Regions from separate parts of the Faecalibacterium sp. Marseille-Q3530 genome, predicted to be linked through region 1. Evidence: a T-box and tRNA genes for the amino acid it is inferred to sense, from the RefSeq annotation. Region 1 holds a T-box; the other holds one or more tRNA genes.
The links. A T-box is a leader RNA that pairs with one kind of tRNA and senses whether it is charged. The one in region 1 lies ahead of metG (methionine--tRNA ligase), so its partner is inferred to be a tRNA-Met.
Positions count from the first base shown of each region.

Region 2: it has a tRNA-Met gene. The T-box ahead of metG (methionine--tRNA ligase) is inferred to sense a tRNA for this amino acid. The anticodon was not compared.

Region 1 covers NZ_JAFREH010000001.1:625,955-641,442, reverse strand. Annotated here, with positions in the region: gene J3350_RS02895 (ABC transporter ATP-binding protein) at 1-484, shown strand, start outside; gene J3350_RS02890 (GNAT family N-acetyltransferase) at 563-1,024, shown strand; gene J3350_RS02885 (methylenetetrahydrofolate dehydrogenase) at 1,106-1,339, opposite strand; gene J3350_RS02880 (TatD family hydrolase) at 1,565-2,380, opposite strand; gene J3350_RS02875 (DMT family transporter) at 2,377-3,336, opposite strand; gene metG (methionine--tRNA ligase) at 3,349-5,352, opposite strand; T-box leader at 5,420-5,659, opposite strand; gene J3350_RS02865 (transglutaminase domain-containing protein) at 5,736-6,698, opposite strand; gene J3350_RS02860 (Dabb family protein) at 6,761-7,063, opposite strand; gene J3350_RS02855 (hypothetical protein) at 7,155-7,472, opposite strand; gene J3350_RS02850 (DUF2798 domain-containing protein) at 8,543-9,001, shown strand; gene J3350_RS02845 (F0F1 ATP synthase subunit A) at 9,464-10,147, shown strand; gene atpE (ATP synthase F0 subunit C) at 10,245-10,469, shown strand; gene J3350_RS02835 (ATP synthase F0 subunit B) at 10,487-10,978, shown strand; gene atpA (F0F1 ATP synthase subunit alpha) at 10,968-12,722, shown strand; gene atpG (ATP synthase F1 subunit gamma) at 12,709-13,593, shown strand; gene atpD (F0F1 ATP synthase subunit beta) at 13,754-15,166, shown strand; gene atpC (ATP synthase F1 subunit epsilon) at 15,166-15,488, shown strand, end outside.
Region 2 covers NZ_JAFREH010000006.1:12,669-28,156, forward strand. Annotated here, with positions in the region: gene J3350_RS06635 (Cof-type HAD-IIB family hydrolase) at 1-387, opposite strand, end outside; gene J3350_RS06640 (CidA/LrgA family protein) at 828-1,169, shown strand; gene J3350_RS06645 (LrgB family protein) at 1,150-1,857, shown strand; gene J3350_RS06650 (MATE family efflux transporter) at 1,917-3,278, opposite strand; gene J3350_RS06655 (GGDEF domain-containing protein) at 3,487-4,539, opposite strand; gene J3350_RS06660 (HD-GYP domain-containing protein) at 4,641-6,479, opposite strand; gene J3350_RS06665 (MATE family efflux transporter) at 6,648-7,961, opposite strand; gene J3350_RS06670 (biotin transporter BioY) at 8,202-8,753, opposite strand; gene J3350_RS06675 (hypothetical protein) at 8,936-9,511, shown strand; gene J3350_RS06680 (RNA polymerase sigma factor) at 9,648-10,139, shown strand; gene J3350_RS06685 (DUF4349 domain-containing protein) at 10,126-11,295, shown strand; tRNA gene J3350_RS06690 (tRNA-Met) at 11,402-11,478, shown strand; gene J3350_RS06695 (AEC family transporter) at 11,699-12,658, opposite strand; gene J3350_RS06700 (ATP-binding protein) at 12,662-14,200, opposite strand; gene J3350_RS06705 (VWA-like domain-containing protein) at 14,218-15,488, opposite strand, start outside.

The sequences.
Region 1 (15,488 bases):
GGCCCCCCACGCCATCTTCTCCCGCATCTCCCGGAAAGATAAGGCTCTGTTCCGCGAAAAGCTGGCCCTGCTGGATATGGGGCTGGAAGACCGGATGAAGCAGCCGGTGGGCCTGCTCTCCGGCGGACAGCGCCAGGCGCTGACGCTGCTGATGGCGACCCTCGTCACCCCGAAGCTGCTCCTGCTTGACGAGCACACCGCCGCGCTCGACCCTGCCACCGCCGAAAAGGTGCTGGAACTGACCCAGAGCATCGTCGCGGAAAAGAAGATCACCTGCCTGATGGTCACCCACAACATGCACCAGGCACTGGAACTGGGCAACCGCACCCTGATGATGGATGCGGGCCGCGTCGTCTTCGACGTCAAGGGCGAGGAGCGCAGCCGGATGACCGTGGACGACCTGCTCGAAAAGTTCCGTGAGAACGCGGGCAAGGCCCTCGACAATGACCGCATCCTGCTCAGCAAGGTGGAAGCGGACAACTGAAAAGAAACTCAAAATGCCCTGTCTGGACCCGAAACCGTGTCTGACAGGGTATTTTTGATACAACAAGGAGAAAACAAGATGAAAATTACGATTCGTTCCCCGCAGATGCAGGATTATGACCGCTTTTCTGCGATTATGGATCAGGTCCAGCAGATGCACGTGGATTGGCGGCCGGATGTCTACAAACCGGCTAGTCCGTTGATCACAAAAGGGTTGTTTGCTGAGCTCCTGAAAGGGGACAGCTGGTATATTGCCGAGACGGACGGCATCGTTGTTGGTGTTCTGGAAGTCTTCAAGCGCCATGTGGAAGGCCCGGCGCAGGTAACAAAGGATGTTTTGTTTGTCAGTACCATGGCGGTGGAGGAAGCGTACAGGGGCAAAGGCATCGGCCACCAGTTCTTTGAAAAAGTGAAGCAGCTCAAGGCGGAAAAGGGATGTGACACCATCGAGCTGCAGGTGAACGCCAGAAATAAAAAGGCGTATGAGATGTACCGGAACTACGGCTTTACGGAAAAGTCCATCAATATGGAACTGAAATAAGCAACAAAAAGAACAGAGCGTTCCAGCCAGCTGGCTGGAACGCTCTGTTCTTTTTAATGCAATATACTGAAAACTCAGAACTTACTTCACGTACTCAACGGTGTACTCGAAGCCATACTCTTCCTGCAGCTTCTTGACGGCAGGCTCGCAGTCTTCGATGAAGCTGGGTGCATAGACGGAAGCACCGTTGTGGTCCTTCTTGTAGTCCTCGACGATCTGCTGCAGCTTTGCCCAGCCCTCGTTGGCCTTGGCCTGATCGACGGTGTCGGGGAAGTTGATGATAAATTCGCGGTGCTGCGGAATACGAGCTTTCATAAGTGATGTCTCCTTATAACAGTTTGGATTTTCAAAGTTGATCTATACAGAAGCTGATGTGAACTTCAGCTTTTGCAGGTGAAATGATGGGGTGCAACCTCTCAGGCGCTTCGCGCCCAATTGGGCCTAAGCGAACAGCAGAACTTACCCGGCCTGCCAATGGCTCCCCTACCAGGGGAGCTGGCATCGCGAAGCGATGACTGAGAGGTTATACAGCGCTAAACTTTACAACTGGTAGACTTGCCTTGCATTCTCAGCGGTCTGCCGGAACACTTCCTCAGTGGAAACGCCCTTGACCTGTGCGATGTATTCGCCCACATAGCGGATGAGCGAGCTGTCGCAGCGGGTACCGCGCACAGGCTCCGGGGCCATGTAGGGGCAGTCCGTTTCCAGAACGAGCTGTTCCAGCGGCAGGGCCGCGATGGCTTTGGCAGCCCGTTTGGCCCCCTTGAAGGTGCAGGCTCCGCCGAAGCCGAAATAGAGTCCCTGCTTTGCCAGCCAGAGTGCATCGTCGGCACTGCCGGAATAGCAGTGCACGATGCCCTTGGGCTGGTAGCGTTTCAGCAGGGCGTAGACGTCGGCGTGGGCGTTGCGGTCGTGCACGATGATGGGCTTGTCCAGTTCCAGCGCCAGCCGGATCTCGGCCTCAAACAGGGCCAGCTGGGCGTCCTTTGGCACCGGCCAGTGATAGTCCAGCCCGCATTCGCCCACGGCCACCACCTTCGGGTCGTCGTAGTAAGGGGCCAGCGCCCGCATCTCTGCGGCCCAGTCGCCGCCGTAGACCGACACCGTGGGGGCCGGGCCGTCCGCGCCGCAGTCCTCCGGGGCCAGCAGGCTTTCCGGATGGATGCCGATGGCGGCCACGACCCACGGATACCGGTGGGCCAGCTCCAGCACACGGGGGGCATCCCCAGAGTGGGTGGCCTGCTCGCAGACGCCGACCACGCCCTTTGCGGGCAGGCTGTCCAGCAGGGCGAAGCGGTCGGCATCGAAGGCATGGGCGCTGTAATGGGCGTGGGTGTCAAAGATGGGGCCGGTCATAGCTTCTCCTTCTGGGCAGGGGCCTTGTTTACCAGCCAGATGCCCACGCACACGAACAGCAGCGCCGCCAGATACTGCCAGCGGAACAGCGGTTCGCCGTTGAGCACCGCACTGAGCAGCACATTGACCACCGGATTGACGAAACCAAAGATCGCGATGCGGCTGACGGGGTTGTTTTTCATCAGCAGCGCCCACAGGATATAGCCTGCGCCGCAGATGAAGGCAAGATACAGCATGACCAGCACCGCCAGCGCACTTTGTACATGCAGCCGACCGCCCATAACGGTGCCCAGCACAAACAGCGCCAGACCGCCCACAAACAGGTTCAGAAAGCAGACGGCAAAGCTATCAGCCTTTTTGGTGACCGACTTGTTCCACGGGCCGGACAGGGTAAAGATGACGGTGGCTGCCATCATGCAGAACACGCCCCAGCCGCTGCCGCTGCCATGGTTGCCGATGGTGCCGATGAGCACACCTGCAAAGCCGATGGCGCAGCCCAGGGTCTTGGCGGTGGTCATGCGGTCCGCATTGCCGTAAATAAAGTGGGCAAAGATGACTCCTAAAAAACTCTGGGTGCTGTTCAGGATGCCGCCAAAGGCACCGGTGAGCATAGCCACGGCGATGTAGTAGAACGCATACTGCGCGGTGGTCTGCCACAGACCCAGCGCACAACACTCTGCCGCCACCTTGCCCCGGGGGAAATGCGGCGCATGTCCCTGCAGCAGGATGCTGCCCAGCAGCACCAGCACACTGCCCAGCATGAACCGCACTCCCGCAAAGCAGAAGATGGAAGCCGTGTTAGCGGGGTCGATGGAGAACAGCCGGTAGCCCAGTTTTATGAACGGAAAGGCTGAGCCCCACAGGATATTGCAGAGAATTGCCAGCAGCACAGCGCACACGGGCGTGCCAAAGATCTTATCCAGCTTTGTGGCGCGGACAGCAGAATTGATAGACATGATCTTCCTTTCTTAGTGGATGCGGGAACCCACGGGGGTGTCCTCGCCGTAGAAGGCGATGGAGCAGCCGCCGTCAGCGGTGTCGGCAGCAAAGATCATGCCCTCGCTGACATATTTGCCCTTCATCATCGGGCGGGGGGCCAGGTTGGCCACGATGCCGATCTTTTTGCCGATGAGGTCTTCCGGCTTGAACCACTTGGCAATGCCGGACAGGATGCAGCGCTCGCGCTCGCCGTCGAAGACGGTCAGATGGAGCAGCTTCTTGCTCTCCTTCAGGTTCTCGCAGGCGCGGACCTCGGCCACGCGCAGCTCCACCTTGCAGAAGTCATCGAATGTGATCTCCGGCTCGTGGGTGAAGTCCACGCCGCTCTCCTCCGCGGCAGCGGGGGCGTTCTTGGCGGCTTCGGCCTCGACTTTGGCCTTGTTGGCAGCCTCGGCAGCGGCCTTGCGCTTCTCGTCCTCTTCCTTCAGATGGGCGATCTCCTTGGCCACGTCGATGCGGGGGAAGAGTGCGTCGCCCTTGTGGACGGTGTAGGTATCCTGTGCGCCGTAGACGGTCTTGCTCAGGTCGAGCGCAGAAGCGTCCAGACCCAGCTGATCCATCATCTTGGGGGCAGTGGAAGGCAGGTAAGCGTTCAGCAGGATGCCGGTCACGCGCAGGGCCTCGCACAGGTGATAGAGCACACTCTCCAGGCGCTCCTTGTTGGCCTCGTCCTTGGCCAATGCCCAGGGCGCAGTCTCGTCGATGTATTTGTTGGCGCGCTGGATGACGGCGAAGATCTCCATCAGCGCCTGCGGGATGGTCAGGTTGTCCATATCGGCGGTGACTTTGGCGGTCAGGCCGTTGATCAGGCCTTCCAGCTCCGCGTCGATGGCCTCGGTGCCCGCCACATTGCGGACGGTGCCGCCGAAATACTTTTCGCACATGGCGACGGTGCGGCTGAGCAGGTTGCCCAGGTCGTTGGCCAGGTCGCTGTTGATGCGGTTGATGAGGGCCTCGTTGGTGAACATGCCGTCGTTGCCGAACGGGATCTCACGCAGCAGGAAGTAGCGGATGGCGTCCACGCCGTAGCGGTCGCAGAGGATGACGGGGTCCACGACATTGCCCACCGACTTGGACATCTTGCCGCCGTTCATCAGCAGCCAGCCGTGGCCGAAGACGCGCTTGGGCAGCGGCAGATCCAGAGCCATCAGCATGGCGGGCCACAGGATGGTGTGGAAGCGCAGGATCTCCTTGCCGACCATGTGCAGGTCAGCCGGCCAGAACTTATCGTAATCGTGGTAGGTCTCGTTGCCGTAGCCCAGCGCGGAGATATAGTTGCTCAGTGCATCGACCCAGACGTACATGGTGTGCTTGGGGTCGAAGGGGACCGGGATGCCCCACTTGACGGAGGTGCGGGAGACGCAGGTATCCTGCAGGCCCTGCTTGATGAAGGCAATCATCTCGTTCTTGCGGCTCTCCGGCTGGATGAACTGGGGGTTCTCCTCGTAGAGCTTCAGCAGGCGGTCGGCATACTTGCTGGTCTTGAAGAAATAGGCTTCCTCGTGGGCATCGTAGACCTCACGGCCGCAGTCGGGGCACTTGCCGTCCACGAGCTGGCTGTCGGTCCAGAAGCTCTCGCAGGGTTTGCAGTAGTGGCCGATGTACTCGCCCTTGTAGATGTCACCCTGCTCATACAGCTTGGTGAAGATCTTCTGGCAGGACTCCATGTGGTAGTCGTCGGTGGTGCGGATGAAGCGGTCGTAGCTGACATCCAGCAGCTTCCACAGGTCTTTGACGGTGGCGACGATCTTGTCAACGTACTCCTTGGGGGTCACGCCGGCATCGGCGGCCTTATCCTGGATCTTCTGGCCGTGCTCGTCGGTGCCGGTCAGGAACATGACGTCATAGCCCTGCATCCGCTTGAAGCGCGCCAGCGCATCGCAGGCTACGGTGGTGTAGCTGTGGCCGATGTGCAGCTTATCGCTGGGGTAGTAGATGGGGGTGGTGATGTAAAATGTCTTGTGCTCACTCATAGGGATATGCTCTTCCTTTCTATCGTGGCTGTGTCACAAAAAAGCTCCCGCCCTGCCGGATGTGCCGGACAAGGACGGGAGCTGAACTTCCGTGGTACCACCTTGCTTCGCCGCGCTCTTGCGAGCGGGGCCTTGTGGGCTGATGAAAGACCAGCCCACGCGCAGTAACGGGCGCACCCGTCGCAGGCTCAATCTTCACCTGCGCGGCTCGGAGGCCATCTTCTGCCCAGCGCTGCCTGCCCGCTTCCATCCTTCGGGCTTTCTGTCAGGTGCCTGCTGTGCATACTCTTCTCGTCAAAGCCAGTTTGTGTGTGTCAAAGGGGCATAAAATCCCCTTTGACATTATAATACGCAAAAAAGGCGGGTTTGTCAATGAGAAACGCTCAAATCATCCGCGCGGCGAACAGGCTCTGATCCATGCGCTGGAAGAAAACGTAGTGGTAATGCGTGCCGGTATAGTCGGCGGGGCAGGCGGGAACGGCGGAACGATCCCATGACAGGCCGGTGGATGCGGCATAACTGTTATCCGACAGAAGGAAGAATGCCTCGAAGCCGGAAGAGTCATCGCCCTGCACATCCAGAATGTACCACTGGCCGTCGATCTTTACGGTGTTCCACTGGTGGCTTGGATTGGAAGCCGCCGCGTCCGCATGAACGTAGCAGCATTCCACTCCGATGGAGTCGCAGAGCGCTTTCATGGCGCGGGCATAGCCGGAACACTGCGCCTGCCGGTAGACCAGCGCACCCCACGCCGTGTTGGCACGGTTCTTCGACCAGTCGGGGGCATAGGAGCAGAACTGGATGAGGTAGTCCCGCGCAGCCATGACCTTATCAACGTCGCTCATGGAAGAAAGCGGCAGGCTGGAAGCAAAGCGGCTGACGACACCGGCCACCTGATCAAGTTCAGTCTGGTTCAGCTTGGGGCCGTAGACCGTTCCCGGTGTATAGTTCCCGGCAGGGTAACCGTTGCCCATCTGCGCCTGTACCGTGGCGCTGGCCGCATTCATAAAAGCGATGTCCTCGGTGAGGATGTTGTTGATCTCGGTCAGCGTGCCGGCATCCAGCGTGGCAAGATTCCCCTTTGCGGAGCCGGTGGCGTAGAGGTTATCCAACACAAGGTCAACACCGTCGTAGTAGGCGCGGACAGAATCTGAAACATTCTGTGTACCCAGCATGACCAGATAGGACTCGTGCAGGTCGGCGAAGTTGTTGTAAGCGTCGATCAGTGTCCGGTAGCTGGCCAGGACCGTATCGCCGGTGACACCAGCGGCCTGAACCGAAAGCGGACAAAGACAAAGGAGCATTGCAAGGAAAAGGGCTGTAACATTCCGAAGTGCTTTATTCATGATGCCATCCTCATTTCGTGCTATGGCTGCATCTCCGGGAGGATGCAGCTGGTGTAAGCATGTTAGACCTCGTAATCCAGGCAAACTCGGTTCTTGTAATAAGGCCGCACTTTGCTGTTAGCCACGGCGACATGGGCCGGATGGGTGGAGTAGCCCTTGAGTGCCTCGGCGGTCTCGAAGGTGGTGTCCAGCATCAGGTCGGCGTTGGAAGAGGGGAGCGCGTCAATGTTGACGCGGATGTTTACCAGACCGGGGATCTGACCGGCCAGTCCTTCCAGTCCCTCTTTGATGCCTGCCTTGACGGCGGCTTTTTCGGTGTCGGAAAGCTCATTTTTGAGCTGCCACAGAATCACATGCTTGACCATAAGAAAAATCCTCCTGCGTTTTTTCTCCATTGTAGCAGAGAACGGCAGAAGGAGCAAGAAAAATTTTGGAATGGAACCAGAGCAGAACGATTCAATCGGCGCTATGGTTCCAGCTCTCATAGGCAACGAGATAAAGAAGATCGCCCCCGATGGCAACACCGAAGAGGATGCGGTAGACCAGCGATGTGACAGGTGTGAAGGCCAGGATCAGAAAGGCGAGAGCATTGAGCATGTAGAATACGCCGTTCTTTTTCTGCCAGAACGCGCGGTACTCAGGGTCGCGGACGTACTGGTTGAAGGGGAGTTTGATGAGCGGGTCCTTGCCCTGAAAATCCCGGATGCCGGAGATGAACCAGATCACGGCCAGCACAATGTTGAACAGGGTGGAAGACGAGAAGAACGAATCCATACGATACACCTCCATCTTTTTTCACAAGTATAACATAGGGGGGGTGAAAAAGCAAGGACGGGATTCAACCCGGAACGGAACATTCTGCCCGGAAAATGTGCGAAGGAACAAACAAAAAACCAGCCGGACGAGGCGGTTGCAAGCCCTCGTCCGGCTGGATACTTACTTCTTCGGAGTCATAAGCCTCTTCTCCTTGGATTTCCTCATTTTCGGAGTAAACGCTTCATAGGGTGACTCTCCTTAGAAACGATCAGAAACTGGGAATCTGGTTCAAGGGGAACTACTCGTTACTCGTGTACATTGGATTGACCCTTCTCTTAACTGTTGGATTGCGGTAGTGAGATCATGAAGATGAATTTCATATTACCACATTCTTTCGAGTTAGATTTGCCGGGGATTCCATTGCTTAGTACATTGGAGTTGCTCCTTTTTGGTCATTCAAATATTCTCGTCCGCGCAAAAGCTTTCATCATGGGAATCACCTCATGCGGATCTATTTGAATCGCCAGGGGATTTATACTCGACAGACTGTTCTGTTTTCGCGTGATTGATGCTCAAGACCGGCTCGTTGTTGTGTTTTTATACGGGGGAAACATCCCGTTTGTGGTGAGCCTCTGTTTTGCCTCTCAGCGAATCCCGACAGTCTGTCCGAACTGTGCGGGTTCCATATCGACCATCGGTCTCGCTCCTTTCTGCTTCAAGTCAGCGGGGTTAGCTCTCGTTTGAGCTTCTGCTGTACTTCTCTGGTTTCTGGCTTTATTATACACGACAAAGGCGGAGTTGTCTATTCGCAGAGTGTACAACAAATGAGGCGTACTTTTGCACCAAAAATCCAAAAAACTGGGATACATCAACTGCACCAAAATGTTCGGGCCGTTTGTGGATGATTTGTGGAAAAAAGCGAGAAACCGACGGCGGACTCTTATGTGAAGCGAAAATTTGTGCTATCATAGCAGACAATGAATGGTAGTCGCGCAAAGAAGTCAGACGAAGGTTCCCTCGTCCGGCTTCTTTTTTTTGTTTTGGTGCGATGAACGTTTTCCACAACCGATAAAAAGGAGCTTATAACAATGCCGAAAACTCTGCTTGAAAAGATCGTCTTCACCATTATCATGGCCGCCATCATGGTCTATGGCATGATCGTTTACAATGTGGCGCTGAACACGGGCGGCGTGACCAACGCCACCTTTGCCATGGCGCTGCATGAAATGCCCATCATGGTGCCTGCTGCCTTTATCCTGGAGTTCTTTGTGGTCGAGAAGCTGGCCACCCGGCTGGCCTTCCGCTTTATGCGGCCCACCGACCGGCCCCAGTTCATCACCTACGCCATCTCGCTGATGATCGTCTGCGTCATGTGCCCCGTCATGAGCCTGATCGCGACCGTGCTGTTCAAGGACCCCAGCTTTGGCACCTGGGTGCACACCTTTGGCTGCAACTTCCCCATGGCGCTGTGCTGGCAGATGTTCTACTGCGGCCCGCTGAGCCGTGCCATCTTCCGCCTGCTGTTCCGCCGGGGCGAAAAGCAGTGAACGGCCATATTAAATCTGTATTACAATTATATAAGGGCAGTATCACAGCCGCGTTTGGGGGCTGCATCGCAGCCGGTCCGCCTATATAAATTTGATATACCGGATATACAAATGGTGAATAATGTGCCGATTTTGCCCCGTTTTTGACTCGGAAAACGAAGCGAAAGGAAGAGAATCCACTTGGAAATTGTGCAATTGGCATAAGACAAGATTGAAAATTTGCACAAAATACACAACACTTCTTCGGCTGTTGTGAAATGGAATATAACAAAACGTAGAATGTTGGGCCGGGGGCTACAAAATTCGGCACAATCGTGCTATGATACGTCACGTAAAAAGCGCCGGGCAAGGCGTGAGCGAAGGAGGATGTGGGACGAGAACGTCTCGGCCTCCTGCTTTTTTTCGCGCATTGCAGCACTTTTTCGGAAAAACGATAACAAGGAAAGGAGATAGAGCAAAAGAATGAATGCGTTGACTGCTGCTTTGAAAGAAGAGCTGAACGTGGAGATGGTCTCGGTGTTCGGGCTGCAGATCCCGGAATCCGTGGTCGTCAGCTGGGGCATCATGGTGTTTCTGGTGCTCGGTTCGATCCTGCTGACGCGGAATCTGCGGGTCGATCACATCACCAGGCGCCAGGCCATGCTGGAAACGGTCGTGACTCTTATCAACGATTTCTTCGTCGGGCTGCTGGGCGAGAACGGCAAACGGTATGTGCCGTATCTGATGAGCGTGGCGCTGTATATCGCGTGCTCCAACCTCATTGGTGTGTTCGGCATCAAGCCTCCCACGAAGGATCTGAACGTCACCGCAGCTCTGGCCCTGATGAGCATCGTGCTCATCGAATACTCCGGCATCCACGCGCGCGGCGGGAAAGGCTTCCTCAAGAGTCTGGCGGCTCCTACGCCGATCATGACTCCCATGAATATCCTGGAGATCGCCATCCGGCCCACCAGCCTGTGTATGCGACTGTTCGGCAATGTGCTGGGCGCGTTCGTCATCATGGAGCTGATCAAGCTCGTGGTGCCGGTGTTCGTCCCCGCAGTGTTCAGCCTGTATTTTGACCTGTTCGATGGTCTGATCCAGACGTATGTGTTTGTGTTCCTGACCTCCCTCTTTATGAAGGAGAGCCTGGGAGACGAAGAGTAACCTCTCAGTCTGCTGCGCAGACAGCTCCCCTGGCATTGCGGAGCAGGGACGGAGAAGGCGTACAAAAGAAAAACGATAAAAGATAGGAGATTTTATTATGAACGGACTCGTAGCTCTGGGCGCTGGCATCGCAGCGCTGACTGGTATTGGCGGCGGCATCGGCATCGGCATTGCGACCGGTAAGGCAACGGAGGCCATCAGCCGCCAGCCCGAAGCATCCGGCAAGATCCAGACCAACCTGCTGCTGGGCGCTGCTCTGGCAGAAGGTACTGCAATTTTCGGCTTCGTCGTTGCACTGCTGATCATCCTGTTCCTGGGTTGATAACGGAGGCATGACGAATGCTGACACTGAATCTGAACCTTTTGTGGACGGTCGTCAACGTTCTGGTCCTGTTTTTGCTGCTGCGCAAGTTCCTGTACAGGCCTGTCATGAACATCATCGCAGAGCGCCAGAAGCAGGTGGACGACGCCCTTGCTGCTGCCGAGACTTCCAAGAGCGAAGCCGCTGCAGCACTGAATGCTGCGCAGGATAAGCTGCGCAATGTGGACGATGAGGCCGCTGCCCGCCGCAAGGCTTACGAGCAGCAGGCGGAGAAGGAAAAGCAGCAGCTGCTGCTGGACGCCCAGAAGCAGGCTGACGCCATCCTTGCCGAGGGCAAGACCGCGGCCGAGGCAGAGCGCCAGCACAAGCTGCGCGAGGCCGACGCCCAGACCACGGCTCTGGCCCGTGCAATGTGCGAAAAGCTGCTGGCACGGCACCTGACCGCACAGGACGACGCCCGTCTGCTGGACGATCTGTTGGAGAAAGCAGGTGCAGGCAATGGCAACTGAATTCAGCCGTGAGTTCTTTGAGGAGAACCGGATCGTCAAGGCCGACCTGCGCGCTGCCCACCAGCTGCGCGAAGAGGACATCGCTCGCATCAAGAACGAGGTAAAGAAGCTCTACGACGCCACCGAGGTCATCCTGAACGTGGCCGTCGATGAGAGCCTGCTCTCCGGCTATGTGCTGCAGGTCGGTGACCGGATGTTCGACAACTCCGGCCGCCACCAGCTGGACCAGATGATGGCCGGCAAGCCCTCTCTGGCTACCCTGAAGACCCGCGTGGAGGATTATAAGCCCGCCCAGACCTCGGAAGAGGGCGGCGTGGTCATCGCCTCCGCCGACGGCATCGTGCAGGTCGAGGGGATGGACCGCGCCGTTTACGGCGAGATCGTCACCTTCGAGAACGGTGCCAAGGGCATGGTCGAGAGCGTGGAACCGGGCCGTCTGGGCATCATGCTGTTTGACGGGGCCGAGTCGGTCGGCGTCGGCACCCTGGTTACCCGCAGCGGCAAGCGCGCGGGCATCCCGGTGGGCGAAAAGTTCCTGGGCCGTGTCATCGACCCGCTGGGCGAGCCCATCGACGGCAAGGGCCCCATCGAGGCAGAGGGCTACAACCCCATCGAGAAGCAGGCCCCCGGCATTCTGGAGCGCCAGAGCGTGGACACCCCGCTTCACACCGGCATCCTTGCCATCGACTCCATGTTCCCCATCGGCCGCGGTCAGCGTGAGCTGATCATCGGCGACCGCCAGACCGGCAAGACCTCCATCGCCACCGATGCCATCCTGAACCAGAAGGACACCGGGGTGCTGTGCATCTATGTCGCCATCGGCCAGAAGGCTTCCTCCATCGCCCGCGTGGCCGAGGATTTGAAGAAGCACGGTGCCATGAGCTACACCACCATCGTAGCTGCAACGGCATCCGACAGCGCTCCTTTGCAGTACATCGCGCCCTATGCGGGCACCGCACTGGCCGAGTATTTCATGGACAAGGGCAAGAGTGTGCTGATCGTCTACGACGACCTGTCCAAGCACGCTGTGGCGTACCGTGCCATCTCGCTGCTGCTGCGCCGTTCTCCGGGCCGTGAGGCATACCCCGGCGACGTCTTCTATCTGCACTCCCGTCTGCTGGAGCGCTCCTGCCGGATGCGCGACGACCTGGGCGGCGGTTCCATCACCGCCCTGCCCATCGTCGAGACCCAGGCGGGCGATGTCTCCGCTTACATCCCCACCAACGTCATTTCCATCACCGATGGTCAGATCTTCCTAGAGAGCGCCCTGTTCAATGCAGGCAACCGCCCGGCCGTCAACGTCGGCCTGTCGGTGTCCCGTGTCGGCGGCGCAGCCCAGACCAAGGCCATGAAGAAGGCCAACTCCAACCTGCGCATCGAGCTGGCCCAGTACAAGGATATGGAGTCTTTCGCACAGTTCAGCTCAGACCTGGACGCAGAGACCCGCCGCCAGCTGGAACACGGCAAGGCCCTGACCGAGATGCTCAAGCAGCCGCTCTATCAGCCCAAGTCCGATGCCGAGCAGGTCGTCATCCTGACGCTGGCCTCCCACGGGATGCTGGACACGCTCCCGCTGGCTGAGCAGCGCGCAAAGGTCAACGCCTTTGTGCGGTCCTTCCACGCCGATGTTTCCGGCGCGATGGATGCCATCGCTTCCACCGGCAAGATCACGCCGGAGCAGGTGGACGCCATCCTGACCGCGTGGAAGACCTATGCGGGAGGGGAGAGCCATGCCGTCCAGTAAGCTGCTCAAGGAGCGGATCGAGAGCATTCAGGATACCATGAAGATCACGAATGCCATGTACCTGATCTCCTCCTCCAAGCTCCGCAAGGCGCGGCAGAACTACCAGAACGTTCTGCCGTATTTCACCCGGATGCGGGACACCATCTCCCGCGTCGTGCCGCATCTGCCGGACGAGCCGGTCCACCCGTTCTTCCATGAGCGGGAGAAGGAAAACCCCATCCGTGCCTATGTCGTGCTGACGGCCGACAAGGGCATGGCGGGTGCCTACAACCAGAACCTGCTCAAGTTCCTGAAAGAGCAGTGCGGCAGCGACCCCAATGCCCGCTTCTACGTCATTGGTCAGACCGGCTATCGTGCCCTGCTCCACAAGGACCCGCGCCTGGTGGAAGAGTTCCACTATGGTGCCACGGCTCCCACGCTGCAGCGCGCCCGCGACATCACGGTGGACGCCATCGACGATTTCAAGTCCGGCAAGCTGGATGAGATCTACCTCATCTACACCAAGATCCAGAACGCGCTGACCAGTGAGCCGGTGATGGAGCGTCTGCTTCCGCTGGACCGTGAGCATCTGAAGCCCGCCCCGAAAGGTCTGGGTGACCCCCGCGGCGAGGTGGAGATGTTCCCGGACGCCAAAACGGTGTTCGAGCAGACGGCCCCCATCTACATGCACGGCATGATCTTTGGCGCCATGACCGAGAGCTTCTGCGCGGAGCAGAGCGCCCGCATGACCGCCATGGATTCGGCCACCAAGAGCGCCAATGATATGATCCACGAGCTTCAGCTCGAATACAACCGCACCCGCCAGGGCTCCATCACCCAGGAGATCACCGAGATCATCGGCGGCGCTGCGGCGGTGCAAAGTAACGAATAACCAGGAACCCTCTCCGTCCGTGCTGGCGCACGGCCACCTCTCCCGAAGGGCGAGGTTTTGAGCAGAATCGTATCACTTGAAAAAGCTCCCCCTTTGGGGGAGCTGGCGAGCGAAGCGAGACTGAGAGGGTTTATACAATCAGTAAGTAAGAGGCAATCGTATGATACAGGGAACTATTATTCGCGTAGCTGGCCCCGTGGTGGACGTCAAGTTCACCGAGGGCAAGCTGCCTGCCCTGCAGGAAGCGCTGACGGTGACCGCTGAGGGCACCGAGCGCACGATGGAAGTGGCGCAGCATGTCAACGAGACGACTGTGCGCTGCATCATGCTTTCTGCCAGCGAGGGTCTTGGCAAGGGGATGGTGGTCACCGCCACCGGCCACGGCCTGAACGCCCCGGTTGGCGAGGGCACCCTGGGCCGCATGTTCGACCCGCTGGGCCGCCCCATCGACGGCAAGGGCCCGGTGGACGAGCTGCCCCATTGGCCCATCCACCGCAAGGCTCCCAGCTTTGCTGAGCAGAAACCTGCAACCGAGATCCTGGAGACCGGCATCAAGGTCATCGACCTGCTGGCTCCCTACGCCAAGGGCGGCAAGATCGGCCTGTTCGGCGGTGCCGGTGTCGGCAAGACCGTTCTGATCCAGGAGCTGATCCACAATGTTGCCACCGAGCACGGCGGCTACTCCATCTTCACCGGCGTCGGCGAGCGCTCCCGCGAGGGCTGCGACCTCTGGGGCGAGATGAACGCCTCCGGTGTTCTGAACAAGACCGCACTGGTCTTCGGCCAGATGAACGAGCCCCCAGGAGCCCGTATGCGTGTGGCCGAGACCGGCCTGACCATGGCCGAGTATTTCCGTGAGGAGACCCACAAGGACGTCCTGCTGTTCATTGATAACATCTTCCGTTTCGTGCAGGCAGGTTCGGAGGTCTCCGCTCTGATGGGCCGTATGCCTTCGGCCGTCGGCTATCAGCCCACGCTGGCCAACGAGCTGGGCGCTCTGCAGGAGCGCATCACCTCCACCCGCGACGGCTCCATCACCTCGGTGCAGGCCGTCTACGTCCCCGCCGACGACCTGACCGACCCGGCCCCTGCCACCACCTTCGCCCATCTGGACGCCACCACCGTTCTGAGCCGTAAGATCGTCGAGCAGGGCATCTACCCCGCCGTGGACCCGCTGGCTTCCACCAGCCGCATCCTCGAAGCCGACATCGTGGGCGAAGAGCATTACCGTGTGGCCCGCAAGGTGCAGGCAACGCTGCAGCGCTATCAGGAGCTGCAGGACATCATCGCCATCCTGGGCATGGACGAGCTGAGCGAGGAAGACAAGCTCACCGTCACCCGCGCCCGTAAATTGCAGAAGTTCCTGTCCCAGCCGTTCTCGGTGGCCGAGAACTTCACCGGCCTGCAGGGCAAGTATGTGCCTCTGGCCGAGACCGTCAAGGGCTTTGCCGCCATCGTGGACGGCCAGTGCGATGATCTGCCGGAGTGGGCCTTCTTCAACGTGGGCACCCTGGACGATGCCCGCCAGAAGGCCGCCGAGAAGCTCGCGGAGGAAAAGGGCGGTGCCGTCTGATGCAGAAGTTCATGCTGAACATCACCGCTTCCAGCGGCGAGTTTTATCAGGGCGATTGTGAGAGCCTGACCCTGCCCACCGGCGACGGTGTGTATGGTGTGCAGGCCGGCCACAGCCCGGTGCTGGTGGCCCTGCACATGGGGATGCTGCAATTCACCGTGAACGGTGAGACCCGCGATGTGCTGGTGGGCGACGGCATTGCCGAAGTGACCCCCACCTTCGTTCTGCTGCTGGTGGACAGCGCCGAGCGTCCGGAGGACATCGACCGCAACCGCGCCGAGGCCGCCCGCATCCGTGCCGAAGAGCGCTTGCAGCACAAGCA
Region 2 (15,488 bases), on a different contig from region 1:
CCGGGCCCAGGGGTCCTGGTCGCGCTCACAGACGATGCCGCGGGAGTCGTAGGTCAGGAGCGCGACGTCCTGCTCTGCCGCAAACCGGCACAGCTGGGGCACGAACTCCGGGGCCAGCAGCTTCTGATACAGGGCCGCACCGGTGGCGCAGTCCACGATCTTTCCGCCGTTGTAGGCCAGGATGCAGCCGCCCTTTTTGTCCAGCCCCAGTTCCTTTGCCAGCGGAGTGATGCCCGCCGTAGGCCGGCCGGAAGCCAGCACGATGGTCACGCCCTGCGCCGCTGCTGCGTCCAGCGCCGCGCGGGTGCGGGGGGTAACGATCTTTTCATCATTGGTCAGGGTGCCGTCCAGATCCAGCGCCAGCACCCGAATTTTCGATCCGTTCATTTCGATTCCTCACTTTGGGGCGCATCCGCCCGCTGTGTCGTATTTTTCGGTAACGTGTTTATTGTACAATGAACGCCCCACCCAGCGCAACCCTCCGGCGGGCATTTACACAAATTTTTTCGGAAAAAGGCAGTGTTCCATTCCCGGCCGGTTTTCTCATTTTCCGCCAAACCCTCAGAACATCCAGTTTTTTGTCGGTTCGACATAAATTCTTAGCAAGTATTGCCGTTGCGCCGCCGGGGCTTTTGGGCTATACTGTTACACTGACCGTCACAAATAAACGCGCGGCCCGGCGTCTTCCGGGCTTCGTTTGACCGGCCCGCCCTGCCAGAGGCCCATTCTCCGGCAGAGCTGTCCCGAAGGGGCTGCGCGGGCGCGATGAAGGGGGATTTTTTACGAAGTATCTGTTTCAGTTCGCACGCATCCTTGCGTTCTGTTTTCTGGGCGAGTTCTGCCACGCTGTTCTGCCGCTGCCCATCCCGGCCAGCATCTACGGCCTGGTCCTGCTGCTGGCTGCCCTGCTGCTGGGCCTCGTCCAGCTGGACGATGTGAAGGAGGTCGGCCTGTTCCTGACCGGCATCTTCCCGCTGCTGTTCGTGCCCGCCGCGGCCGGTGTCATGGAGCTGTGGGCCGAGATGGGCAGCATGCTGCTGCCCATCGTCATCGCCATCATCCCGGTCACGGTGCTGGTGCTGGTGACATCCGGCCACACCACCCAGGCGCTCACCCGCCGCAAGCAGAGCAAAAAGGAGGCTGCCGCAAATGACACAGCTGCTGAATGAGTTTCTTTCCTCGTCCTCGGCGTGGGGCGTTCTGCTCACGCTGGCGGCCTTTGCACTGGGCACCCTCATCAACCGGGTAACGGGCAAGGCCGTCTTCAACCCGCTGCTGCTGGGCAGCATCTTCGTCATCATCCTGCTCAGTGTGCTGAACATCTCCTACGCGGATTACAAAGTCAGCGCCGCGCCGGTCAGCTATCTGCTGCTGCCCGCCACCATCAGCCTGGCCATCCCGCTGTATGAAAAGTGGGACCTGCTCAAGGAGAACGCCGCCGCCATCATCGCGGGCATCTCGGTGGGCACCCTGGTCAGTCTGGGCAGCGCGCTGGCTCTGGCCGTGGCCATGGGCCTGACCCGTGAGCAGTATGTGACCCTGCTGCCCAAGTCCGTCACCACTGCCATCAGCATGGACGTCGCCGCTGAGCTGGGCGGCATCGCGGCCCTGACCGGCGCCATCGTCATCCTGACCGGCATCGCGGGCAACCTGCTGGCCGAGACGGTCTGCAAGGTGTTCCACATCACCGACCCCATCGCCAAGGGCGTGGGCATCGGCACCTCGGCCCATGCCGTCGGCACCAGCAAAGCCCTGCAGATGGGCGAAGTCGAAGGCGCGATGAGCGGCCTGTCCATCGCGGTGGCCGGTGTGCTCACCGCTGTGCTCTGCCCCGTCTTTGTGAATTTTATCAACTGAGTTTTCCACAAAAAAGCGCTCCGCAGTGCAAAACCGCGGAGCGCTTTTTTGATTTTGGTTTATGCCGCCCGGCTCTCCTTTTTCAGCACCCGTGTGACCATAAACACGCAATAGCACAGGGCAAAGCCCCAGGCGAGGGGGTTCGAGATGCAGATGCCGAGGTAGCCCAGCTGGTGCACGGCCAGCCAGCCGCCGAGGGCGCGGCCGATGAGCTCGCCCACGCCGGAGATGACGGCCTGTACGCTGTAGCCGAGGCCCTGCAGCGTGTAGCGGAAGATCATCAGGAAGCCCAGCAAAACGAACAACACACTGATGACCGTCAGGTACTCCACCGCACCGTTGAAGATGGCCGGTTCGGCATCGCCCAGCACCAGGCCCACGGCCCAGCGCTTGACCAGGAAGACCGCGACCCATGCGATGGCGCTGTAGCCTGCCTGGATGATGCAGCCGTCCCGGATGCCCTGTCGGACGCGGTCGGTGCGGCCCGCACCGTGGTTCTGGCCCACATAAGTCGCTATGGCCATGCCGACGCTCTCCATGGGCAGGGTGAACATCTGGCGGATCTTCTCACCGGCAGTCTGCGCGGCCACAGCCACGCTGCCCAGCTGGTTGATGGCGTCCTGCATGATGACGGCGCCGATGGCCGAGACCGAATACTCAAAACCCATCGGGAAGCCGATGTAGGCCAGCCGCTTGCAGTGCCTGCCGGAAAGGACGCAGTTTTCTCTGGTGAAGTGGATGTCCTCCACTTTGGTGAAGAACCACCAGGTGCAGAGGATGCCGCTGACGAGCTGGCTGATCACCGTCGCGATGGCCGCGCCCTTGACGCCCATGCCCAGCGGCACGATGAACAGCACGTCCAGCGCAATGTTCAGGAAGCTGGACACCAGCAGGAAGTAGAACGGATGCTTCGAGTCGCCCAGACTGCGCAGAACGGTGGACGAATAGTTGTACAGCACCGTCGCCGGGATGCCCAGGAAGATGATGCGGATGTAGTGCACGGCATTCTCCAGCAGCTCCGCCGGGGTGTGGATGAGCTTCAGCAGCGGGGCCGCAACAAGAGTCGTGCCCACCGCAAAGACCAGACTCATCACCACGCAGAGCACGGCACCGTTGAACAGGTACTTGTGCAGATCATCCCGGTCCTTTGCGCCGAAGCTCTCGGCCACCGGGATGCCGAAGCCGTTGCAGGTGGCCAGCACGAAGCCCACGATCATAAAATTCAGCGAGTGGGTCGTGCCCACCGCGCCCAGCGCATCGGTGCCGATGCAGCGTCCCACGATGATCGTGTCCACAAAGCTGTACAGCTGCTGGAACAGCGTTCCCAGCACCAGCGGCAGGGCGAACTGCAAAATGCGGGTCAGCGGCCGGCCGACGGTCAGGTCGGTGGTGCCGGAACCCTTTTTCCTTGTTTCCTCCATAAAATGCTCCTCCAAGGTCTGTGATAGGGCCAGTATAGCGCATTCTGCCCAAAAAGCGTTAGGCTTTTTTTATGAGAAACCCAGACGAATTTTGGATGAGATACAAAACGGGAGCCTTCCGCACCGTGCACGAAAGGCTCCCGTCCTCTTTCATAGAGAAACCCTCTCCGGCATTGCGAAGCAATGACGGAGAGGGTTTTATCCTTTTTTACCCGTGCGGGATGCCGCGGCGGCGGTAGTGTTCTTCCTTGTCGTCGTACATGCGGCTCTCGGCCTGCTTGATGAGGGCTTCGAGCTGGATGCCGCCGGCGCTGCAAGTAGCGCAGCCCACGGCGACCGAATAGCCGTTGGCCTCCACATTGGCCACGAGCTGGCTTATCCGTTCCCGCACCGTGCGGGGCGGCTCGTCCACCACAAAGGCCACGAATTCGTCGCCGCCGATGCGATAGCTGTCCTTGATGCCGAACTGCCGGACCATCTCCTGAGCCACCGTCTTGAGCATGACGTCGCCTGCATTGTGGCCCTTGGTGTTGTTCAGCTCGTGCAGGCCGTTCACATCCACATAGACACAGCTCAGGGTGTTGGAGCAGCGCAGCGGATATTCGTTCATGTGGTTCTCGTAGGCGTTGCGGTTGGGGATCTGGGTGTTCAGGTCGGTCTCTGCGATGACCTTCAGCTTGCAGCGCGCAACGACATTGTCCGTCAGGACGCGGATATAGTATGTGGAAAGCACACAGCCCATCAGCCCGAACAGGACGGCATTGAATACATCCATGGGCACGAGGGCCGGGTCTTTGAAGGTCACAGAACAGCCGATGAACAGCGCTTCATAGATCACCGTGCGCAGGATGTTCCCGATGGCCGGGCGGGTGAACAGCATGGGCAGCACCACCGCAACGACATGGAAGCAGATGGCCGGTTCATCCGGGTAGGCGAAGCAGCCCAGATAGAGGCTCAGCAGATAGCAGCTGCCCAGAAAACTGTCCGCACAGATGGAAAGGGCGATGTTGCTGTTCTGGCAGCTCTGCACCGTGCACAGCAGCACCAGCGCACAGGCCAGCGCAATGATGTAGGCGATGAAGCCGCCTGCCAGCGATTTGACGGCGCAGCACACCGCCAGCGCTATGAGCAGGAATACAATCTCCACGGTGAGAAAGAAGAAGAGCTTTTCCAGGTTTTCCTTCCGGATCTCGTCCCGGCAGTTCCGGTAGACATCCGGCATCGCGCCGCCATAAAACAGGAGATTGCGCAGTTTTTCCATTGGCCTTTCCTCCTCAGCGTGCGGTTTCGCAGTTTTCTATGCACTCTTACCAGTTATTGTATCACACAGAAGAAAGAAATGGAAGTTTTTATCTTGTTTTTTTATTCCGCAGCGTGGTATGCGTGCAGATAGACCTTTTTTCGCTCGGCATCCAGCTTTTGGGCCAGCACTTTGCAGAAGGTCTCGTCCCGGAACAGCGCCACCACGTCCGGTGCATAGCGGGTGCCGCTCTGGGCCTGCAGCTCCCCCACCAGTGTGCGCAGGGGCTTGGCCCGGTTGTAGCAGCGCCCGATGTTGTCGGTGGCGGCATCCAGCGAGTCCGCCACGGTCAGCACATCCACGATGCCCTTGATGTCCTGCGGGCAGGGCGGCACATCTCTGGGGTAGCCGCCTTGTCCGTTGTAGAAGCAGTGGTGATAGAGCGCCGCCGGGGCCAGATGCTCTTCGTACCCGGCCTCCCGCAGCAGACTGCAGCCAATGACCGGGTGGCTCTGGATGCAGCAGAATTCTTCCTCCAGCAGGCTGCGGCTGTTGGTGTCGATGTACATGATGACCGCGCTCTTGCCCACATCGTGGTACAGGCCGCATTCATAGGCGGTCTGCAGCAGCTCCGGCTTCCGGGCCTGCACTTCGGCTGCGGTCTTGCAGCCCAGCAGGCCGATGAGGGCGGCGGGATTGGTCTCTACCATCCGCCGGAGCAGCACTCTGGTCAGGTGCGCCACCATCGTGGAGTGCACATAGGTCGGCTTGTGGCCGGAGAGAATGCTCTCCAGGATCTTGCGGTTGTCTATTTCCTTGGTATCCGACTGCGCCGTGATGAGTTCCCGGATGGCAACGCTGGCCACGCGGGGGTATTCATTGCCCGGCATCTCGTCCAGATACCGGTGGGCCGCCGCCCGCTCCTTTGCAATGCGGTCAGCCAGCTCGGCGCGGTCCTGCTCGCTCAAAAATGCTTCATAATAAAAGAGATAGGCCGCACCGGTCAGGTTGCGATTGATGCCGTCCGGCGAATAATCCTGTTCGCCGGTCTGGCCGATGATCTCCAGCAGATCTTCCACGACAGCGCGGGCCGTGCCTTTTCCGGCATGGTAGAGTGCCGCATGGTAAAAGTAGCTCACTCGCCAGTTCTGCTGGCGGGATTCCTCTCCTGCGTTCTTTTTCTGATGCTCGTAGACATAGGAGGCCGACCGCAGCACCCGCTCTGCGACCTCAGGGTCCTTGCAATGGCGCAGATAGGCCATCAGGGTTATCTGGTCCAGGTGCATGGAATAGGTGAACCGTGCCCAGGGGATGTCCGGGTCCAGCTCCTGGTAATAGGGCGATGTGATGATGCCCATCGCCAGGTCGAACAGTTCCATATACCGATGGCAATCCTCTTTCGTCTTGCGCGAGACCTCCAGCCGGATGTTGCCCACACACCGGATGATGTACTGCCGGGTCTCCTTGTCCAGCTCTTCATACCGGGCAATGTAGTTGGCCCCCTCCAGAAAGAAAGCATGGATGCGCGGCCACAGCAGGTTGACGTCGTGGTCCTCATCCCGCACATTGATATAGTGCAGGGTGATGCCGTTGTAGTACAGCTCCCGGACGATCATGGGGACATCGTCGCGGAAGCGGGCCGCCTTCAGCAGCAGCTCGTGGATCTTGTAGGCCACGCCGCAGTCCTCGCTGTTGGCATAGTTGAACAGCCTGCCCGCCGCCTCTTCCAGCTCGGCGATGTCGCTGTCGGACAACGTTTTCGCATCCCGCGTGTAGACCAGCTCCCCCAGCAGGGCGTTGTTCTCCTTCATCAGGTCGAAGCAGCGCACCGCGTTGCCCTGAATCGCCTCCAGCAGGAATTCCGGAGCCGTTTCCGGCGGGAACTGCGGGCGGGAGAGGGTCCGCACCCGGCGAAGATTCTGGATATAGCGCTCCCATTTCTGCCGATTCGACTCTTCCATCCGGACGCATCCCCTTTCCGCTCAAAACTGGAACCTTTTTGTAAACGTTTCAGGTTTTATTATACGGTACATTCGTGGAAAAAGCAATCAAATCCGACCAATTGTTACCCCCCCCGACAAAAAATTTTACGTTTTTTGAGCGGAAGTGGAAGATTTTTCCTCATTATTTTAAGTTTCCAGCCAGTTTGCTTTCCATGCGTAACCCACCATCATCAACGCACCCAGCCCCCACGAGACGGGATACAGCAGGAAGATGCCGTCGATGCTGGAAAAGAAGGGCAGCACCCACTGGATCCACCCGATGCGGAACACACACAGCGAGACCAGCAGCACCACCATGGGCGGAATGGTCTTGCCGGTGCCGCGCACGGTGCCCGCCAGACCATGCAGGATACTCAGCTCCCAGTAGAAGGGGCAGAAGTAGTGCATGGCTGTGCAGCCAAAGGCGACGACGTCCTCTTCGTGGGTGAACAGGTGCATGATGGGGTCCTGGAAGGCCAGCAGCAGCACACCGGTGAGGATGGTGTAGATGACGCCCATGCCCAGCGTGACCCACAGGCTCTTCTTCACGCGGTCGAGCTTGCCCGCACCGAAGTTCTGCCCCACGAAGGTGGTGGCCGCCATGCTGAAGCTCATGATGGGCAGGATGTTGAAGCCGTCCACCTTCATATAGGCCGCGAACCCGGCCATGGCGGCGGCACCATAGCCGTTGACGCTGGCCTGCACCAGAATGTTGGACAGCGAGATGACCATATTCTGGATGCCGGTGGGCAGGCCCACCTTGATGATGCGGACGGCCATTTTGCCGTGCACCCGGATCTCTCTGGCCGTCACGCGGTAGTCGTCCTGGACCCGCATCAGAAAGCGCAGCGCCAGCACACAGGAAACCAGCTGGCTGATGTCGGTGGCGATGGCCGCACCGGCCACACCCATCCGCAGCCCCGCGATGAGCACGAGGTCGAGGAGGATGTTCGTGCCCGATGCGATGCCCAGATAGAGCAGCGACCGCTGGGAGTTGCCCGCCGCATTCAGGATGCCCGCCGCCATGTTGTACACGACGCTGAACAGCACACCGCCGAAGTAGATCTGTATATAGGTCACCGCGTCCTCCAGCACCTCCGCCGGGGTATCCATGGCCGTAAGCAGGGCACGGCTGACGAGGATGCCGCCGATGGTCAGGATGAGGCCCAGAAGCACGGCCAGCGCCAGCGCGGTATGCACGGCCCGCTGCGCATCCTCGCGGTCCTTCGCGCCAAGATACTGCGCCACCACGACGCCCGCACCCACTGCGATGCCCTGACTGAAGCCGATGAGCAGGAAGATGGGCGAGCCGCTGGAGCCGACGGCTGCCAGCGCATTGCTGCCCACAAAGTTGCCGACGATGATGGAGTCGGCGGTGTTGTACAGCTGCTGAAGCAGGTTGCCCAGGATCAGCGGCACGGAAAACAGCAGGATGCTCTTCCAGATGCTGCCCTCCGTCATCAAACGGGTCTTTTTCTTCTGCGGTTCTAAAACGGTTGCTGCCACGATGTTCCTCCTGAAGTATCTTGCTTTACTTAATAAGTACCAAATAATTTAATCTTACAACCATTGGCCGCACTTGTCAAACAAAAGCAGAAAAAACAGGAAGACCGGCCCTCCGCTGCTTGCAGAAGGTCGGTCTTCCTCTCGTGCTTCATGATCCTCCGGAGAACGCCGGGGTTTTCTCGTTTCTTTTGACCATCAGGCCATCTTCAGGACGCCTGCCTGCACCAGACGCTTGCGCAGCAATGCGCCCACGACGCAGGAGACCACGATCTTGGCGAGGTCCAGCGCGATGAAGGGATAGACGCACACCGAGAGTGCGTAGCCCAGCTCACACTGCATCTGGAACACGAACCATGCCGTGCCCAGCACATAGCAGGCCGCGTCGCCCAGCACCAGACCGATGCCGGAGACCACCGGGTTGCCGTTGCTCTTCTCGATGAACAGGCCGCCGATGAGCGCCAGCAGCAGGTAGCCCACCAGATAACCGCCGGTGGGGCCGGCGAGCTTGGCCAGGCCTGCGCCGTAGCCGGAGAAGACCGGCACACCGATCAGGCCGATGCACAGATACACCGCCACGCTCAGGGTGCCGAACTTGGGGCCCAGCAGCCAGGCGGTCAGGCAGATGACAAAGTTTGCCAGCGAGATGGGGACGGCTCCGATGGGCACCGTCAGCGGGCCAAGAACACACATCACAGCTGCCATCAGCGCCGTGACTGCCATTTGATACGTCGTCAGTTTCTTCTCCATGATTTCCCTCCGATATTCGGGTCGATATTGTCGTTGTTGTCGGTCACGCTCGCCAGTATACCCCGGCCCGCCGCAAATGGTCAACACAAAATTTCAGCCAGGGTTTACAATCCGCGATTTCGCTTGCCAAACGGCCCGCCGCCCACTATACTGGAAGCAGAATCTCCAAGGAGGCGTATCACATGGGCGGAGGACATCTTTCCCGGCCGGATTTCGGGATGCCGCAGCCGGACCCGGCACACCCGCTGACCGAATTTTACCTGCTGCTCCAGCATGGGCTGGACCGCGAGGGCGTGTTTGCGCTGCCCGCACTCTGGGCAGACTTTCAGGCACCGGCCCGGCGCATCTACGCCGACGAGGCCAAAGCCTTCCTCACCCTGCGCGAAACGCCCGGCGCGGCCAGCACGCCCCTGCTGGCACCCCGGACTTTGCAGCTGCTTTACAGCAGCCTTCACGTCCTGCCCGACGGCACCCCCGCCGCCCTGCTGCTGACGGAGGAGTGCACCCGCACGGTGTATGCGGTGCAGCTGCTGCCGCCCTTCGTCTGGGAGGACCCGCTCCCGCCCCTGCCGGACTGCGCGGCGGCCCTCACGCTCACCCTCACGCTGCGGGATGTGGAGGCCATCGACACCGACCCCCATGCGCTGGAGCAGCGGCTCTGCCGGGAGCCGGGCGACAAGCACTGGCTTGCCCACCCCAAGGCCGAAGCCTTCCTCGCCGGGCGCATTGCGTTGCTTCAGCGATTGTACAAACGTTGAATTTTTGTTATACTCTTTTTATTCTGCGATGCAATAATCGGGACCTCTCAGCCGTGTATCCGGTAGAATGTCCCACTGGAACCAACGATTTCCAGCAAACCCCGGCCACCGGGGCTTCAAAGGAGTGTAAGACGATATGGGACAGTTGACCAAAGACGAAGTTTTTGCGCTGGCTGTGCAGCGATACAGCGACGCCGTCTACCGAGCAGCCTACCACAATTGCAGCTGCGCGGCGGACGCCGAAGATGTGGTGCAGGATGTTTTCGAAAAGCTCCTGAACTACGACGGCCGCTTTGAGAGTGAGGAGCACCTCAAGGCCTGGCTGCTGCGTGTCGCCATCAACCGCTGCCGGGACCTGACCCGTGCAGCGCGCCAGAAGGACACCGAACTGGATGAGAATATCCCCGCGCCCGACCAGATGGAAGACGGCAGTGTGCTCGATGCGGTGCGCACCCTGCCGGAAAACTACCGCAACGCCGTGTACCTGCACTACTACGAAGGATACACGGCTGCGGAAGTGGGCCGGATGATGGGGGCTCCCACCAATACGGTGCTCAGCTGGCTGCGGCGGGCCCGCGCACAGCTACATACGATGCTGAAGGAGGAGATCGAAGATGAGGTGGTATGAGTACAAGATGGAGGTCGATGACGTCCATGCCCCGGACGACCTGAAAGAAAAGCTGCTGGCCATGCAGAAGGCCCGGCAGGCCGAGCAGGCCGCATCCGGCACCACCCTCAAACCCCAGCTCACCCCGGCCCCTGCACCGGAAAAGAAGAAAAAGGCCCCCCTCCGTTTCCCAGTCAAACGGGCAGCGGAGCTGGCCGCCTGTGTGGCGCTGTGCGGTGTCTGCCTGTATGGTGCCGCGCTGAGCAAAAGCAGTTGGAACGGTGTCACCCTGTTCTCCGGCGGGTCTGCGCCCAGCACGGCAGCCGCCTACGACGCCGCACCGGAGCTTGCCACCTATTCTCTGGACGGCGGTGCAGACACCTACGGCACCGGCAGCGCCGAACGCGCCGTGCGTGGTGCCGGCAGCGCCGACCTGCTGACCTCCGGCAATGTGGAGGGCGAGGACTCGGCTTCCGGCACGGTGGACAGCGCTAAGATCGTCTACACGGCCGATCTTTCCATCGAGACGCAGGACTTCGATTGGTCCCAGCAGCAGTTGAACGAAACGCTCAGCGATGTGGACGGCTATATGGAGTCCAGCAATGAGTACACCGACAGCACCGACAACACCCGCACCCTCTCGCTGACCCTGCGGGTGCCGGAGAGCGCTTACAGCGCCTTCCTGACATCTGCCGAAGCCGCTGGCAGCGTGATCAGCCGGAGCGAGAGCGCCGACGATGTGACCACCCAGTATCTGGACATCGAGGCCCGGCTGGACAATCTGACCGCCCAGCGCACCCGTTTGCAGGAATTGCAGGCCAGCGCGGACGCGCTCTCCGACCTGCTGCAGATCGAGTCCTCCCTGAGCGACGTGCAGTACCAGATCGAGAGCTACCAGAGCCAGCTGAACTGGTACGCCAATCAGGTGCAGTACTGCACCGTGAACATCACCCTCAACGAGGTCGAGACCCTGACCTCCACCGGCAGCAGCTTCGGTGCCCGACTGGCCGACGCCTTCCGGAACGGCTGGTCGAACTTCACCGCCGGGGTCCAGACGGTTCTCGTCTTCCTCATCGGCGCATGGCCCGCCATCGGCATCGGTATCATCTGCGGCGTGGTGTTCTACAAAGTCCGCCACCCCCGCAAAAAGCAGCCCCGCAAGCCTGAAGCGAAGTGACGACCGGAAGATTCGAAAAAACTTTCGAAAAACACTTGACATCTTCCCCGCTCTGTGGTATTATACTTGAGCAGTCAGCGAGAGGCCGACAGCAAAAAGTAAATAGCGCGGGGTGGAGCAGTCTGGTAGCTCGTCGGGCTCATAACCCGAAGGTCGTTGGTTCAAATCCGGCCCCCGCAACCACCAAGCATCTTGAAATTTTTCAAGATGCTTTTTTTGTTGTGTTTTTATTTTAATACAAAAAAGTGAGCCGCTGTTTTACTCCCTCAGTCACGGCTTCGCCGCGCCAGCTTCCTCGATGAGGGAGCCTTAGCGCAACGGCAAGCTGTAAAGCCTCCCTCTGAGAAGGAGGTGGCATCGCGGATGCGATGCCGGAAGGAGTTTTGCAGCAGCTCTTTTTTATTTATACGATATAACCCCGGCTCCTCGCCCAGAAGACCCAGAAGGTCAGGGTCAGGGCGCTGAAGAAGGTGGTGGTGACGCAGACGCTGCCGGTCAGGGTGCCTTCGTGGCCCATCTGTTTGGCCATGACGTAGCCCGCCGGGGTGGTCACACTGCCCAGCATGACCATCAGCGCCACGAGCTTCTGGTCCACAAAGCCCAGCCGCACCGCCACGGGCAGGAAGATGGCCGGCAGGAGGATGAGCTTGATGACCGTTGCAACGGCCGTGGGCTTGAGGTAGCCCAGCGCCGCGCGACCCTTGAAGCCCGCACCGATGGCAAGCAGGGCCAGCGGGCTGGTCATACCGGCCAGGCTGGAGAGCGTCTTGTTGGCCATGGCGGGCATGGGCAGGCGGAGCAGGCTCCACGCAAAGCCCGCCGCGATGCCCAGCAGGATGGGGTTGGTCACGATGCCCTTGAGGCTCTTGACCAGCTTCTCCCCCATGCCGCTCCGGGCGTCCTGCGAAGGGCTTTCCAGCGTGAGGATGACGACCGCAAAGATGTTGTACAGCGGCACACTGCCCAGGATCATCAGGCCGGACAGGCCGGAGGTACCGTAGATGTTCTGGATAAAGGCCGCACCGAGGATGGCCGCCGAAGAGCGGTAGCTCGCCTGCACGAACTCCCCCACGATGTGCTTATCCTTCAAAAAGAGCCGGGCCAGCCCCCAGATGACCAGAATGCTTGCTGTGGTGACCGCAGCGCAGAACAGCACATAGGGGCCGTCGAAGCTGGCGCGGACGTCCATGGTGGCAAGGTCCCGGAACAGCTGCACCGGCAGCGCCACATGAAAGACGAACTTGTTGGCCATAGCCACGAAGTCGTCGGTGAGAAACTGCCTGCGGTGGAGCAGGTAGCCCAGCAGCATGAGGAAAAACAGCGGCATCGTGCTGTTCAGGCTGAAGACCAGACTTTCCAGCATGGCTCACATTCCCCCGTGGCGGCGCTCTTCCGCCGCCAGCTCCTGCTGCAATGCCGCTTTGCGGTGGTCGAGCAGCAGGTCCTTGTTGTACTGGAAGTACCGGGGGCAGCCGTTCTCGGTGATGAACGCATGGGCGGCAGGGGCCAGCGTCAGCTCAGTGACGAAGACCACCATCTCCTGGCTCTCGGCAAAGGCCTGCTCCATAAAATCGAAGGCCGCTTCCAGTGCGCTGGCTGCCGCCTCCTGTGCGGCATCCCGCTCGTCGGAGAGCGACTGGAACTGGGTGCGCAGCAGGTCGAAGGCTTCCTGTGTGCCCGCCGCCTTGGCGCGGCGCAGTTCCGCCTCCCACTGGCGCAGGACGGCATAGACCTTGAGCCGGGTGGCCAGCGCGTCGCGGCTGAGCAGACCCGCCTCGCGCTGGCGCCGGGTCTCGGCGTCGTAGTCGGTCATCATCTGGTTGAACAGAGTTGCCGGGCCATCCGGGATGTCATCGGGCAGGGTCGCAAAGCCCTGTTTGGCCTCCCGCAGGAAGGCATAGCAGGCATCGGCCGCAGCATCGGCCCGGCGGGACGCCGTGAACCGGTTGTTCAGGCCGGACAGGAGCAGGCTGACAAGGCTCAGCCGCTCGTCGAAGGGCGCGTTGAGCAGGCGGGCGAAGACGGCGGGCCTGGCCTGCCCGGCCAGGATCTCTTCCACGCCGTAGTCGTCGCGGTATTTGTAGTAGAGGTCGAGGTAGGCCGAGAAATCCTCCGCGATCTTCTCATGCTGGATGTACTGGCGGATGAGTGCCTCGTCTGCCTTGAGGCCCAGCGCCTCGTAGGTATCCAGCAGATTAGAAAGGTCCTCCCAGCCGCGGGCGGTGACGAACTGGGTGCCGTCCACATCGGCGTTGATCTGATAGAAGTTCTGCGGGTGGAGATCGAGATAGCTCAGGATCGCGCTGTGCAGGTGGGCAGCGCGGGCGTAGTCCTTCCAGACCTGTAGATCCGGCTCGATGTCCATCCGGCGGACACGATCCAGCGTGACGAGGTCGAAATCGCGGACCGATTTGTTATATTCCGGCGGGTTGCCTGCCGCCACGATGACCCAGCCCGCCGGGACGGCCTGGTTGCCGAAGGTCTTGCACTGCAAAAATTGCAGCATGGTGGGGGCCAGCGTCTCGGAGACGCAGTTGATCTCATCAATGAAGAGGATGCCCTCCTTCAGGCCGGTGGCCTCCATTCTGGCGTAGACGCTGGCGATGATCTCGCTCATGGTGTATTCCGTCACCGAGACGTCTTTCCCGTCATAATGGCGCTGGCGGATGAAGGGCAGGCCCACCGCGCTCTGGCGGGTGTGGTGGGTGATGGTATAGGCCACCAGCGCCACGCCGCACTCCCGCGCCGCCTGTTCCATGATCTGGGTCTTGCCGATGCCCGGAGGGCCCATCAGCAGGATGGGGCGCTGCCGGATGGCCGGGATGGCGTATTCGCCCAGCGCATCCTTGGCCAGATACGCTTTGACGGTGTGTTCGATCTCTTCTTTGGCTCGTTTGATGTTCATAAACGTTCCTCACATCCTCAGGTGTTGTTCAGTTCGCGGCAGGGGTCGTCCTCGTCGTACAGCGCCTCGGCAAGGGCCGACGCGGCTCTGGCAGACGGGCCTGCAAATTCTTCCTCGTCCAGCACGACCTTCATGGCCCAGGGCGGGACATTGGCGTCATCGAAACGGTCGCCCAGAAACAGGAACGCCGTGTCATAGGCCGGGCGGCGGGCCGGGTAGGTGCCCATGCCGTCGGTGAAGTAGAGCAGGCCCCGCAGGTTGGAGAACTTCTTCTCGGCGCAGAGCTGGCTGACGTATTCGAACGCCGGGCGGAAATCCGTTCCGCCGCCGCCCCGCAGCTGGAAGTGGTTCATCGCATGGATGAGCTCGTCCTCGTTCCGGACCAGAAGGTCCTGCCGGATGGCGTTGTCGGCCTGGATGAGGTGCAGGTTCATCCGGTGGAAGAAGTTCTCCCGCCCTTTCAGCAGGGTGTAGGTCTCGGCCAGAAAAGCCCGGACCAGCTCGCCGGAGGTGGAATAGCTCGTATCGATGACGAGGGCCAGTTCCTCGATCTTTCGGCTCTCCCGCGTTTCCAGCGGCTCGATGAGGGGCAGGTTCCCATAGACGGACAGGCCGTAGGTGTAAAAGTTCAGGTCGAATTCGTCGGGGTCGAGGTGGACTTCCTCCCGCGTGACGCAGAACCGGCGGAGAAAATCCCGGTAGCTGCGGCGGCTGCGGTTGGCGGCTTTGACCTGTTCCTTCAGGTTGTCGGCCCCCTCGCCCGCCTCCTTGTCGCGCAGTTCCAGTTCGGTCTGCATCCGTTCGCCAATCTTCTGCCAGGTCTTCTGGGGCAGCGGGGTCGACATCTGCTGGGGCTGTTCGGGGGCGTCTTTCGGCCAGAGGCGGTGGTCGTCGGTGCAGAACTCCCGCTCCCGCTGGCGCAGCACACCGGGCGTCTGCCGGACCAGCCAGCGGTACGCCGGGGCCGCTGCCACGACTTTGCCCTCTTCCGCGATGCACTGATAGGCGTTCTGCCGCACATAGGTCAGCGGCCGTTTGACGCTGCTGCGGTTCAGCCCGTCGATGACGTTTTCCACCGCGATATCACAGGCCAGGCTCCACAGACGCGGGTCGCGCTTCCCTTTCATCCAGAGATGTCGGAATACGCAGTGGAATATCGTATGAAGATACAACCGGTTGAGATACTTCGGATTCTGCTGATAGAGCCGCAGCAGGGCGCTGGGCTGGTAGCAGAGGATGCGGCCATCGGTGGCCAGCACGCCGCACCGCTCATCTGGGGTGGGCGTCA